One region of the Bradyrhizobium sp. USDA 4516 genome, then DNA from elsewhere that is predicted to be linked to it. Evidence: riboswitches for the same ligand, from Rfam matches in the RefSeq annotation. Region 1 holds a riboswitch; each other region holds the start of a gene.
The links. A riboswitch is a leader RNA that binds a small molecule or an ion and turns the genes downstream of it on or off. The one in region 1 is predicted to bind glycine.
Positions count from the first base shown of each region.

Region 2: another riboswitch for glycine. It lies ahead of ACVI1L_RS04610 (L-serine ammonia-lyase); the one in region 1 lies ahead of ACVI1L_RS39370 (D-amino acid dehydrogenase).
Region 3: another riboswitch for glycine. It lies ahead of gcvT (glycine cleavage system aminomethyltransferase GcvT); the one in region 1 lies ahead of ACVI1L_RS39370 (D-amino acid dehydrogenase).

Region 1 is NZ_JBSRXT010000001.1:8,479,374-8,483,332, forward strand. Features, by position in the region: gene ACVI1L_RS39360 (ABC transporter substrate-binding protein) at 1-477, opposite strand, end outside; gene ACVI1L_RS39365 (M20/M25/M40 family metallo-hydrolase) at 743-1,873, shown strand; glycine riboswitch at 1,966-2,072, shown strand; glycine riboswitch at 2,076-2,190, shown strand; gene ACVI1L_RS39370 (D-amino acid dehydrogenase) at 2,256-3,614, shown strand; gene ACVI1L_RS39375 (ABC transporter permease) at 3,775-3,959, shown strand, end outside.
Region 2 is NZ_JBSRXT010000001.1:978,933-982,891, forward strand. Features, by position in the region: gene ACVI1L_RS04600 (ABC transporter ATP-binding protein) at 1-543, opposite strand, end outside; gene ACVI1L_RS04605 (ABC transporter ATP-binding protein) at 540-1,334, opposite strand; glycine riboswitch at 1,958-2,043, shown strand; gene ACVI1L_RS04610 (L-serine ammonia-lyase) at 2,159-3,604, shown strand; gene glyA (serine hydroxymethyltransferase) at 3,620-3,959, shown strand, end outside.
Region 3 is NZ_JBSRXT010000001.1:989,654-993,612, forward strand. Features, by position in the region: gene ACVI1L_RS04650 (MaoC/PaaZ C-terminal domain-containing protein) at 1-120, opposite strand, end outside; gene ACVI1L_RS04655 (ABC transporter substrate-binding protein) at 201-1,388, opposite strand; glycine riboswitch at 1,717-1,805, shown strand; gene gcvT (glycine cleavage system aminomethyltransferase GcvT) at 1,947-3,092, shown strand; gene gcvH (glycine cleavage system protein GcvH) at 3,112-3,477, shown strand; gene gcvP (aminomethyl-transferring glycine dehydrogenase) at 3,501-3,959, shown strand, end outside.

The sequences.
Region 1 (3,959 bases):
GTAGGGTTCCTTCAGCTTCAGCGTGATGGTCTTGGCGTCGGTCGCCTCCAGGCTCGCGACGAAGTCCATCAGCTTCTGGCCCATGCCGTCGACCTTGCCCCAACGCTGCAGCGAGGCGACGCAGTCTTCCGCGGTGACCGGCGCGCCGTCGTGCCACTTCAGACCGTCGCGCAGCGTGAACGTGTAGGTCAGCTTGTCGTCGGAAACCTTCCAGTCCGCCATCTGCGGCTGGATCTTGAAATTGGAATCCGTCGCCAGCAGCGTGTCATAGATCATGTAGCCATGATCGCGGGTGATGTAGGCCGTGGTCATGATCGGATCGATGACGCGCAGATCCGAGTGCATCACCGCGGTGATGGTCTTGCCCGCGGCCATCGCCTGCGGCGCGAATGACAATTCCTGCGGCGCGAACGACAGCGCGAGCGCCGTCAACGCGGCCGCTAGCGTGCGGTGTTTCCAACGCGAGATAGGGAACATGCAATCTCTCCTGACGTGTAACTGGTCAAAGCCGGCTTATTCGTTATGCATGTGGTTCGTTATTTAGGCGAACTAACATGCTGTATGGCTTGTGAAATTGAGACTTGCACCAAGCGCCAAGCGCGTCAATCGGTTTCAGGTCGCATCGGACGTACACAAACGAATGAGGCCGCGCGCCAGATTTTGGCTTTACAAAATCGTCGGCTGAGATTTTCGTAACGCGCGCGCGATGCCGGCGCCGTCAGAACAACAAGAGAGAACAACGATGAACCCCGCCAATCTCCCCTTTGATTCCGAAACGATGCTGCAGGGCCTGCGCAGCTGGGTGGAATGCGAAAGCCCGACCTGGGACGCCGCCGCGGTCGAACGCATGCTCGATCTCGCCGCCCGCGAGATGGCGATCATGGGTGCGACGATCGAGCGCATCGCCGGACGCCAGGGCTTCGCGGGCTGCGTCCGCGCCCGTTTCCCCCATCCGAAACAAGGCCAGCCCGGCATCCTGATCGCCGGCCATCTGGACACCGTTCACCCCGTCGGCACGATCGAGAAGCTGAAGTGGCGGCGCGAAGGCAACAAGTGCTTCGGGCCGGGCATCTTCGACATGAAGGGCGGCAACTACCTGTCGATCGAGGCGATCAGGCAATTGGCGCGCGCCTCCTTTACGACTCCGCTGCCGATCACCGTGCTGTTCACCCCCGACGAAGAGGTCGGCACGCCGTCGACGCGCGACATCATCGAGGCGGAAGCCGCGCGCAACAAATATGTGCTGGTGCCGGAGCCCGGCCGTCCGAACAACGGCGTCGTCACCGGCCGCTATGCGATCGCGCGCTTCAACCTGGAAGCCACCGGCAAGCCCAGCCATGCCGGCGCAACGCTGTCTTCCGGCCGCTCCGCGATCCGCGAGATGGCGCGGCAGATCATCGCCATCGACGGCATGACCACCGAGGACTGCACGTTCTCGGTCGGCATCGTGCATGGCGGCCAGTGGGTCAATTGCGTCGCGACGACCTGCACCGGCGAAGCGCTCAGCATGGCCAAGCGCCAGGCCGATCTCGACCGTGGCGTCGAGCGCATGCTGGCACTGTCGGGCACCGCCAACGACGTGACCTTCAAGGTGACGCGCGGCGTCACCCGCCCGGTGTGGGAGCCCGATGCGGGCACCATGGCGCTCTATGAAAAGGCAAAAGGCCTTGCTGCAGCGATGGGTCTCGATCTGCCGCACGGCAGCGCCGGCGGCGGCTCGGACGGCAACTTCACCGGCGCGATGGGCATCCCCACGCTCGACGGCCTCGGCGTTCGCGGCGCCGATGCACATACGCTCAACGAGCACATCGAGGTCGACAGCCTCGCCGAACGCGGCCGCCTGATGGCGGCACTGCTGGCGACGCTGGACTGACATCGATTTGCACTGCACAACACGTTGGCACTGCCGGATCGAAATTTAGCCTTGTCCATTTTTGAGGCTTCGCCTACGGTCCGGCCGTCCAACGCGACGATGCGGGAGAGATCGAAGCGACAACATTCGTGTTGTTGCCTTTGGCGCCGACGGAGCAACCGCCCCGGAAACTCTCAGGCAAAAGGACTGTATCGTCAGGACGATCTGGAGAGAGACGAACATGGCCGCACATCAAGGGCCATGACGTCCACCGAAGGGGATAGTTCGCTTCTGGCCCCGGCCCGATGCGGATCAAGCTCTCAGGTACCGTGACAGATGGGGCGCCGATGCCGGTTTCACCGGCGGTTCGGCGACTCTAACCCACGGGAGCCTGACAACTATCATGCCACACATCGCGATCATCGGCGCCGGCATCACCGGCGTAACGACGGCCTATGCCCTGCTTGAACGCGGCTACAAGGTGACTGTCCTCGACAGGCATCGCTACGCCGCGATGGAAACCTCGTTCGCCAATGGCGGACAACTCTCCGCCAGCAACGCCGAGGTGTGGAACAGCGCCGCGACCATCCTCAAGGGGCTGCGCTGGATGCTGAGAAGCGACGCGCCGCTGCTGATGAACCCGAAGCCGAGCTGGCACAAATATTCCTGGATCGGCGAGTTCGTAGGCCACATCACGCGCTATCGCGGCAACACCATCGAGACCACGAAGCTCGCCATCGAAGCGCGCAAGCATCTGTTCTCGATCGCAGAGCGCGAAAACATCGCCTTCGATCTCGAACGCCGCGGCATCCTGCACGTCTATCACGACAGGGCCGGCTTCGAAGCCGGCCTCAAGGTCAACACGCTGCTGCAGCAAGGCGGGCTCGACCGCCGGCCGGTGACCCCGGACGAGATCCGCGTCATCGAACCCGCGCTGCAGACAACCTGCTATGGCGGCTTCTTCACGCCGTCGGACGCGATCGGCGATATTCACAAATTCGCGCGTGGGCTTGCCGACGCCTGCATCCGCCGTGGCGCGAGCTTCGTCCATGAAGCCGACGTCGACACGATCGCACACGGCGATGACGGCTTCCGCATCGGCTGGAACGAAGCTGCTTCACATGATGCTGCGGTCGCGACGCGCCAGCAGCTACAGGCGGACGGGATCGTGATTTGCGCCGGCGTGGCGAGCCGCCACTTCGCCAGCCTGCTCAACGACCGCGTCAATGTCTATCCGGTGAAGGGCTATTCGATCACGGTGCAACTCGATGCGCCGCAAAGCCGGAATGCGGCCCCAACCGTCAGCCTGCTCGATGAAGCTGCGAAGATCGTCACCAGCCGGCTCGGCGCCGACCGCTTCCGCGTCGCCGGCACCGCCGAGTTCAACGGCTTCAACCGCGACATTCGCGCCGACCGCATTCAACCGCTGGTGGACTGGGTGCGGCATCATTTCCCGGAGATCGACACGTCGAAAGTCGTGCCATGGGCGGGCCTGCGCCCGATGATGCCGAACATGATGCCGGTGGTTCGCGCCGGACGGATTCCGGGCGTGTTCTACAATACGGGCCACGGTCATCTCGGCTGGACACTGTCGGCGGCAACGGCGCAGATGGTGGCCCAGGCGATCGACGATTGGCGCGACCTCGACACGCCGCCGATGGCGCCGACGTTCGGTGCCGGGCTCGACGTGCCCGCCGACGCGCGCAAAGCTGAAATCAATCCACCTTCCAGTGGACTGCTTCAAACTTCACCGGAGGAATAATCGCGGCCAACAGGACTGATTAGCTGCACCGCAAAATCCGCAGCACCGATGGCATGGGACTTGCTCAAGTTCTACCGTGAGTCTGCTACCATCTGTGCTACGGTCTGGTGTGCAACGGTCCCGCTGGGGACTTCATCGACCACAACCCAACGGATCAAATTTGCTCGGATATCTGCTTCGCCGCATCCTCGCCGCCATTCCCGTGATGGGCGTGGTGGCTCTGTTCGTGTTCCTGTTGCTGCGGCTGACGCCGGGCGACCCGGCCGCCATCCTCGCCGGCGACAACGCGACTCCCGAACAGCTCGAACGCATTCGGACCTCGCTTGGTCTGAACGAGCCGATCTA
Region 2 (3,959 bases), 7.5 Mb from region 1:
CTTGCCGAGGATGCGGAACAGGTCGCGCACGATCAGCGGCGCGAGGCCGAACGACGGCTCGTCGAGCAGCATCAGGCGCGGCCGCAGCATCAGCGCGCGCGCCACCGCGAGCATCTGCTGCTCGCCGCCGGACAGCGTGCCGGCCTGCTGGGTGTAGCGCTGCTTCAGCACCGGGAAATGCTCGTACATCCGTTCGATGTCGGCGCCGATCGCCTTCTTGTCCGGGCGGCTGATGGCGCCGAGCTGCAGGTTTTCCTCCACCGTCATGTTGGTGAAGGTGCCGCGGCCCTGCGGCACGTGGGCGATGCCGAGGCGGACCACGTTTTCGGTCGAGCGCGTGCCGATCGGCTTGCCCTCGAACTCGATCGCGCCGGTGGAGCGCACCATGTTGCAGATCGCCCGCAGTGTGGTGGTCTTGCCGGCGCCGTTGGCGCCGAGCAGGGTGGTCAGCGAGCCCTCGTTGAGCGAAAAGGAGAGGCCGTGCAGGGCCTGAACCTGGCCGTAATAGGCGCGCAGGTCCTTGACGTTGAGCATCGTGGTCATTGGTCCTTGCTCCCCAGATAGGCCTTGATGACATCAGGGTCGGCCTGGACCTGGGCCGGCGTGCCTTCGGCAAGCTTGCGGCCGAAATTGAGCGCGACGACGTGGTCGGCGATCGACATCACGAGACCCATGTGATGCTCGACCAGCAGCACGGTGATCTTGCGGTCGTCGCGGATTTTGCGGATCAGGTCGCCGAGCACATAGACTTCTTCGTGATTGAGGCCGCCGGCCGGCTCGTCGAGCAGCAGGATCTTCGGATCCGCGGCCAGGGCGCGCGCCAGTTCGACGCGCTTCTGGGTGCCGAACGGAAGTCCCGAGACCACGGTGTGGGCGACGTCCTCGAGATCGAGATAGCCAAGGATGTCGTGCACCTTCTTGTTCATGTCGGTCTCGCCGCGGCGGACCCAGGCGAGGCGCAGCGAGTCGCTGACGATGTCGCTCGAGGTGCGCGCATGCGCGCCGACGCGCACATTGTCGATCACGGACAGGTTGGGGAACAGCGCGACGTTCTGGAAGGTGCGGCCGATGCCGATCTCGGCGATCCGGTGCGGCGGGCGCGACAGGATGCTCTTGCCTTCCATCAGGATGTCGCCCGACGACGGCTGATAGAGCCGCGACAGGCAATTGAACAGCGTCGTCTTGCCGGCGCCGTTCGGCCCGATCAGCCCGAGGATCTGTCCATGGCGCATGTCGAACGACACGCCGTTCAGTGCGATGATGCCGCCGAACACGACGCTGACGTCGCGAACCGCGAGAAATGAGGAGCGTGATTGGTCCGTTGATCGGGACACTTCTTCTTTCCCGACTTCAGCGATGGCATCTCGGCTATTCAACCCGAACACACGAATCCCCTATCGATCTCGATGCGACATATCATCAGCAGTTCCGTGAAACGGCGGCGAAGAGTCGCGTCAGCCTGGAAAGCGCTCGCCGAACTGAACCAAACGCTCTGCAGACATGCACCGCATTGCCCGGAGCAAACGAACCGGGCGTCCGCGACTGCCAAGTTGAAGCAGCATCACGGAGCAAGCGGGCAGACATCGCAAATTATGATCATTGACAGCCGCACACGACGTTTCAACCCTCTCAGTTCTGCAGGTCATTGAGCAGCCTGCTAGTTCACAATTCTTCGGGTCTATAACGAGGACCGGGATTCGCATCGAAGCCCGGACGAAATCAAACATCGTGCGCAACATCGCCGCCGCTTGACGTGTTGCTTCACCGATGAGAGGCTCGGCAAACTAAGTATTTGCCTACGGTGAACGCAAACGAACAGTATTCGACCAAGCGGTGAACCGTTTTCACGGACGACAGAACGGCGCGCCCTTGCTCGATCCAGGCGACTGCGATACAGCCCACTCGGCAGCTATTTTTCAATCATCAGTGTTTGGAGTTTTAGAGAAGTAACTAAGTCTATCTGACCACGGGAGAGGCCGGATACCCGGCGCCGAAGGAGCAACCGCCCCGGAAACTCTCAGGCAAAAGGACCGTGTCGGATCTACATCTGGAAAGTGATGCGGTCAGCATCCGCCGAAGGGATAACACTCTCAGGCCAAAAAGACAGATGGGGCGCTTCAACAGCTCGATCGATTTGATCGATGGCTAGAGGTGCTTCATGTCGGTATCTGCGTTAACAACAGCAATAACCACCCTGCTCGAGCGGGCTGCGCAACGCGGCGAGCAAATCATGTTGCCCATCGGGCTGGGTGACTTGTTCAAGGTTGGGGTCGGTCCGTCTTCCTCACATACGATCGGACCGATGAAGATCGCGTCCTCTTTCGTGAGAGGCCTAGGCGCAGAGCGGCAACAAAGGACCAGCAGAATAGCCGTTACCGCCTTCGGATCGCTGGCCTGGACTGGTAAAGGCCATCGAACGGACGCTGCGATTTTGCTCGGGCTCTCCGGACACTCGCCCGACCAGCTGGAGCCGGATGAGACCGACTCGATCTTGGCCGAGATACGATCGAGTGGCAGCGTTGTTCTTCCCAATGATACTGCAATCGAATTCATCGAAGCACGCGACATCGTCTTTGACAGGCAAACGGTCTACGACCGTCACCCCAATGCGCTGTTGCTGCAAGCCTTCGATATACGCCGCGAAATCATCGCCTCAGAGGTCTGGTACTCCGTTGGAGGGGGATTTGTCGAACGCGACGGAGACAGCGGCGCATCAAAGGTGCAGACCTTTGCATTCGGCTTCGATTTCCGGTCGGCGGATGAGCTCCTGGCAATATGCCGCGCCAATTTCTGCACCATAGCTGACGTTGCGTTCGTCAACGAGCTGGCACGCCGGGACGAGCCTTCCATCGTTGAACTTCTAGACACCCTTATCCGAGTGATGATGGCGTGTGTCGATCGCGGCCTCGATCGAGATGGGGACCTGCCCGGCAGTTTGAAAGTCCCGCGCCGAGCGAAGAAGCTGTTTCAGAGACTTCGGTCTGCTGCGCTGGCCAACCAACGCTCCCCAAGCGAAGCGTTCGAGTACGTGTCCGCCTTTGCCATTGCCGTGAATGAGGAGAACGCTTCCGGTGGTCGGGTCGTCACGGCACCGACGAATGGCGCCGCCGGCGTGTTACCCGCCGTTCTCAGATATTACCGTGACTTCTGCGACGGATCCGATGTGAATGGCATGCGCAGATTCCTTCTCACTGCGACCGCGATCGGCAGCATCATCAAACACAACGCTTCCATCTCCGGCGCGGAAGTTGGTTGTCAGGGTGAGGTCGGCTCGGCCGCCGCGATGGCGGCTGCAGGACTTGCCGCCGCCCTAGGTGGCACCAACGAACAAATCGAAAATGCTGCTGAGATTGCAATGGAGCATCATCTCGGCATGACCTGCGACCCGGTCGCAGGGCTCGTTCAGATCCCGTGCATCGAACGCAACGCATTCGGCGCAATCAAGTCGATCAATGCAGCGCTGCTGGCTCTCGCCGGCGATGGCACCCACAAGGTATCGCTTGATCATGTCATCGAGACGATGCGTCAGACCGGAGCCGACATGCACGACAAGTACAGAGAGACATCTCGAGGCGGCCTCGCCGTTAACGTCCCCGAGTGCTGAACAAAGGAAGTAGCCATGGATAATGTCGTGGAAATGACGCGACGAGGTTTCGATGATCCCGTGTTCGCGTCCATCGATCGAGAGCTGCGCCGCCAGCAGAGTCAGATCGAGCTGATTGCATCCGAAAACATCGTTTCAGAAGCGGTCCTCGCAGCTCAGGGGTCCGTGCTCACCAACAAGTATGCTGAAGGATATCCCGCACGCCGGTACTATGGAGGCTGCGAGTTTGTTGACGAAGTCGAGCTGCTTGCGATTGAACGGGCGAAGGCACTTTTCGGCGCAGGATTTGCCAACGTGCAACCTCACTCCGGAGCACAAGCAAACCTTGCTGCATTCCTGGCGCTTCTGGAGCCCG
Region 3 (3,959 bases), 7.5 Mb from region 1:
GTCTCTTTCGGACACCGATATCCAACCGAGCTCGATGACCTGCCCGACCCGAAAGCTCTCGTAGGTCAACAATTGGCCAACGGCCTGGTCTTCATCAGAAGATTGGAGATCGACCTGCATTTGCAATCTCGGTTTACGGCTAATGCGATGCTATCTGGCGCTGGGGGCGAGCAAACAGCTCGCCCCTCTTCAGCCCGATCTTACTGTACTGGAGGCAACGGCAGTCCGTTGACGATGGAAGTAGCCATCTGCCGAGGCCAGACAGTGTTCAATGAGCCCTTCTGCCACTGGTCAATTGAAACCGGGCACCTTTCATTTTGCCCGACCGCATCAAACTTGAGGCCCCAGCCATTGGGGTAAGTTCCGAGCGGAATATCCCGCGACATTGCTGCGTGACGAATGCTCTCGGCGGTCATCTCGCCTTGAATCTTTGGAATGACATCGTTCAGTAGCGAGTACGCAGCACAGAAAGACATTGCGTTGAATCCGGATGGCTGCCTTCCGGTCAACCCTTTTAGCCGGCTGACGTACTCAACCTGCAGACGCCGGCCAGTCTCATTCAGCGCGGCTGGCGCAACGAGCGCAGGAGCATTTGCCGACAAGATTCCTTCCGTCATTTCGCCGGCCAGATTTAGAGTGTACAGACCAAATCCTGCGGAGGAGGTCATAATAACGGGCGGACGATAGCCCGCCCTCTTCATCGCATCTAGAATTCCAACAGAGTCTCGAATGAACGAACTCGCAAACAGGACGTCCGGATTTTGTTCCTTGATCCGGCAGACGATATTGTCGAAATCGAGATCGGCCCCATCGTACCTTGCGTCGTACGTGTAGCGCTGTATTGGCTTGATGTTCTTCGCAGTCAGGGCCTTGACGGTCTCGTCGCCACAACTCACGCCATACGCGCTCCCTTCGTTGATTACCATGACCCGAAGGTCGCTCTTCTTTGCCAGGAGCGGAGTGACCTCGTGCAGAACGTAGTCGACAGCAGCTTCCTCGACTGGAGTAGCGTAGGTATTGGTACGAAACGTATATTTCGGCTTGTGGGCGAACAGAGATGCCGCCCACGCGGTTTGGGTCCATAATACCGCCCCGTATTTCTCGCATACTTTCGACACTTCGATGCTGTGGTTCGACCCATAGCAACCGACGATCGCTCGCACTCCCTCTTGAGTAATCATTCTTTCAGCATGCTGGGCAGCTTCTTCGGGTGATGATCCGTCGGCCTTCACCCATTCAAACTTTCGAGACGATACATCACGCGAATTGATGAAATGCATTGCGGCGTCCGCTCCGTCGAACGAGTCTTGGCCCAGTTCGGCGACGCCGCCAGAAAACATGAATATCGCACCGATCTTGGTTGGGGCTGCGCTTTTGTTGACAGGCATTTTGAATGGTCTCTCGCGATTGATAGAGGTTCGGGTCGGGGATGAGTGAGCCTTGAAACACTACAGGATTTGTTGCCGCTCTCGGCTCGATATCGGCTGACGCTTGACGTGAGCGGATCTAACGATGGGGAAACAAGGCTCACATGGAGACAAGCCGCATGATCCTTCAGACGGCCTGCCGAAAGCGGTTTCATGCGAACTTAGCGGCTCGTGCAGCGTGAGCATTCCGGCGAAGAACGTGTCTTCAGCGATCGGTTGAATGGCCAGGTACTTAGTGTGCTTGGATTGACAAGTCCGGCTTGGCTATGTTTCGTGAGCGCTTCAACTGGCAATCACGTCGGGAGAGACCGGCCTTATCGCCGGCGCCGAAGGAGCAACCGCCCCGGAAACTCTCAGGCAAAAGGACCGCGTGACGTCTGACATCTGGAAAGAGACGCTGGGGTTCGCCCCGATGCGTCCGCCGACGGGATAATACTCTCAGGCACAGCGACAGATGGGGCTTTCTGCAGGTTTCTCAAGGGGAAATAGGTCCCCGGCGGGAACCGCGAGGGCCCTGTGATGCTTGCGCGCGAAACCTCCCCGCTGAAACAGACCCCGCTGCACGCGCTGCATCTGGCGCGCGGCGCCAAGATGGTGCCGTTCGCCGGCTATGACATGCCGGTGCAATACGCGGCCGGCGTGCTGAAGGAGCATCTGCACACCCGCAAGGAAGCCGGTCTGTTCGATGTGTCGCACATGGGCCAGCTCGTGCTGAAGGCCAAATCCGGCAAGGTCGCGGATGCCGCGCTCGCGCTGGAAAAACTGGTGCCGCAGGACATCGTCGGTATCGCGCCGGGACGGCAGCGCTACGCGCAATTCACCAACAATGACGGTGGCCTGCTCGACGACCTGATGGTGGCGAATTTCGGCGATCACCTGTTCCTGGTGGTCAACGCCGCTTGCAAGGCCGAGGACGAGGCGCATCTGCGCGCGAATCTCTCCGACGCCTGCGAGATCGTCTCGCTGGCCGACCGCGCGCTGATCGCGCTGCAGGGCCCGAAAGCCGAATCGGTGCTGGCGAAACTTTGTGCAGATGTCGGTTCGATGAAATTCATGGACGCCGGTCCGCGCCGGCTCAGTGACGTCGACTGCTTCGTCTCGCGCTCCGGCTATACCGGCGAGGACGGCTTTGAGATTTCCGTGCCCGCAGACAAGGTGGAAGCCCTGGTCACCGCGCTGCTCGACAATCCCGACGTGTTGCCGATCGGGCTCGGCGCGCGCGACAGCCTGCGGCTCGAAGCCGGGCTGTGCCTCTATGGCCATGACATCGACACCACGACGACACCGGTCGAAGGCGCGCTGGAATGGTCGGTGCAGAAGGTTCGCCGCAGCGGCGGCGCCCGCGCCGGCGGCTTCCCCGGCGCCGACAAAATTCTCGCGCAATTCGCAGATGGCGCTGCGCGCCGACGGGTCGGCCTGAAGCCTGACGGCCGCGCACCGGTGCGCGAAGGCGCCGCGCTGTTCGCCGATGCCGGCTCGACCGAGCAGATCGGCAAGGTGACCTCGGGCGGCTTCGGCCCGAGCCTCAATGCGCCGGTTGCGATGGGCTACCTGCCCACGGCCCTTTCCGCCGTCGGCACCACCGTTTTCGCCGAAGTGCGCGGCCAGCGGCTGCCGCTGAAAGTCGCCGCTACGCCCTTCGTCCCCAATACCTACAAACGCTGAACGCCAAAGGATCGACCCCATGACGACGCTGTACACGTCCGACCACGAATGGCTCCGCATCGAGGGCGACGTCGCCACGATCGGGATCACCGACTATGCGCAGTCGCAGCTCGGCGACGTCGTGTTCGTCGAACTGCCCAAGGTCGGCCGCAGCCTGAAGAAGGCCGAGGCCGCCGCTGTCGTCGAATCCGTCAAGGCCGCCTCCGACGTTTACGCGCCGATCTCCGGCGAGGTGGTCGAGGTCAACGACGCGCTCGCCGCCGAGCCCGCGCTGGTCAATTCCGACGCCGGCGGCAAGGCCTGGTTCTTCAAGCTGAAGATTGCCGACAAGGGCGAGCTCGGCGGCCTGATGGACGAGGCCGCCTACGCCGCGCACACCGCCTAAAGGATCACTCCGAGGATCACGTCATGAACGCGCCCTTCAAGCCGATCAACGAAGCCGCCACCGATTTCGTCCGCCGCCACATCGGACCGTCGCCGCGCGACGTCAACGCGATGCTGGAGACGGTCGGCGCCGCGAGCCTGCAGGCGCTGATGAACGAGACGCTGCCGGCGTCGATCCGGCAGAAGGCGCCGCTCGATCTCGGCCGGGCGCTGAGCGAGACCGAGGCGCTCGCGCATATGAGCGAGCTCGCCGCGCAGAACCAGGTGTTCACCTCGCTGATCGGCCAGGGCTATTCGGGCACCATCCTGCCCGCGGTGATCCAGCGCAACATTCTGGAGAACCCGGCCTGGTACACCGCCTATACGCCGTACCAGCCGGAGATCAGCCAGGGCCGGCTCGAGGCCCTGTTCAATTTCCAGACCATGATCTGCGATCTCACCGGGCTCGACGTCGCCAACGCCTCGCTGCTCGACGAGGCGACC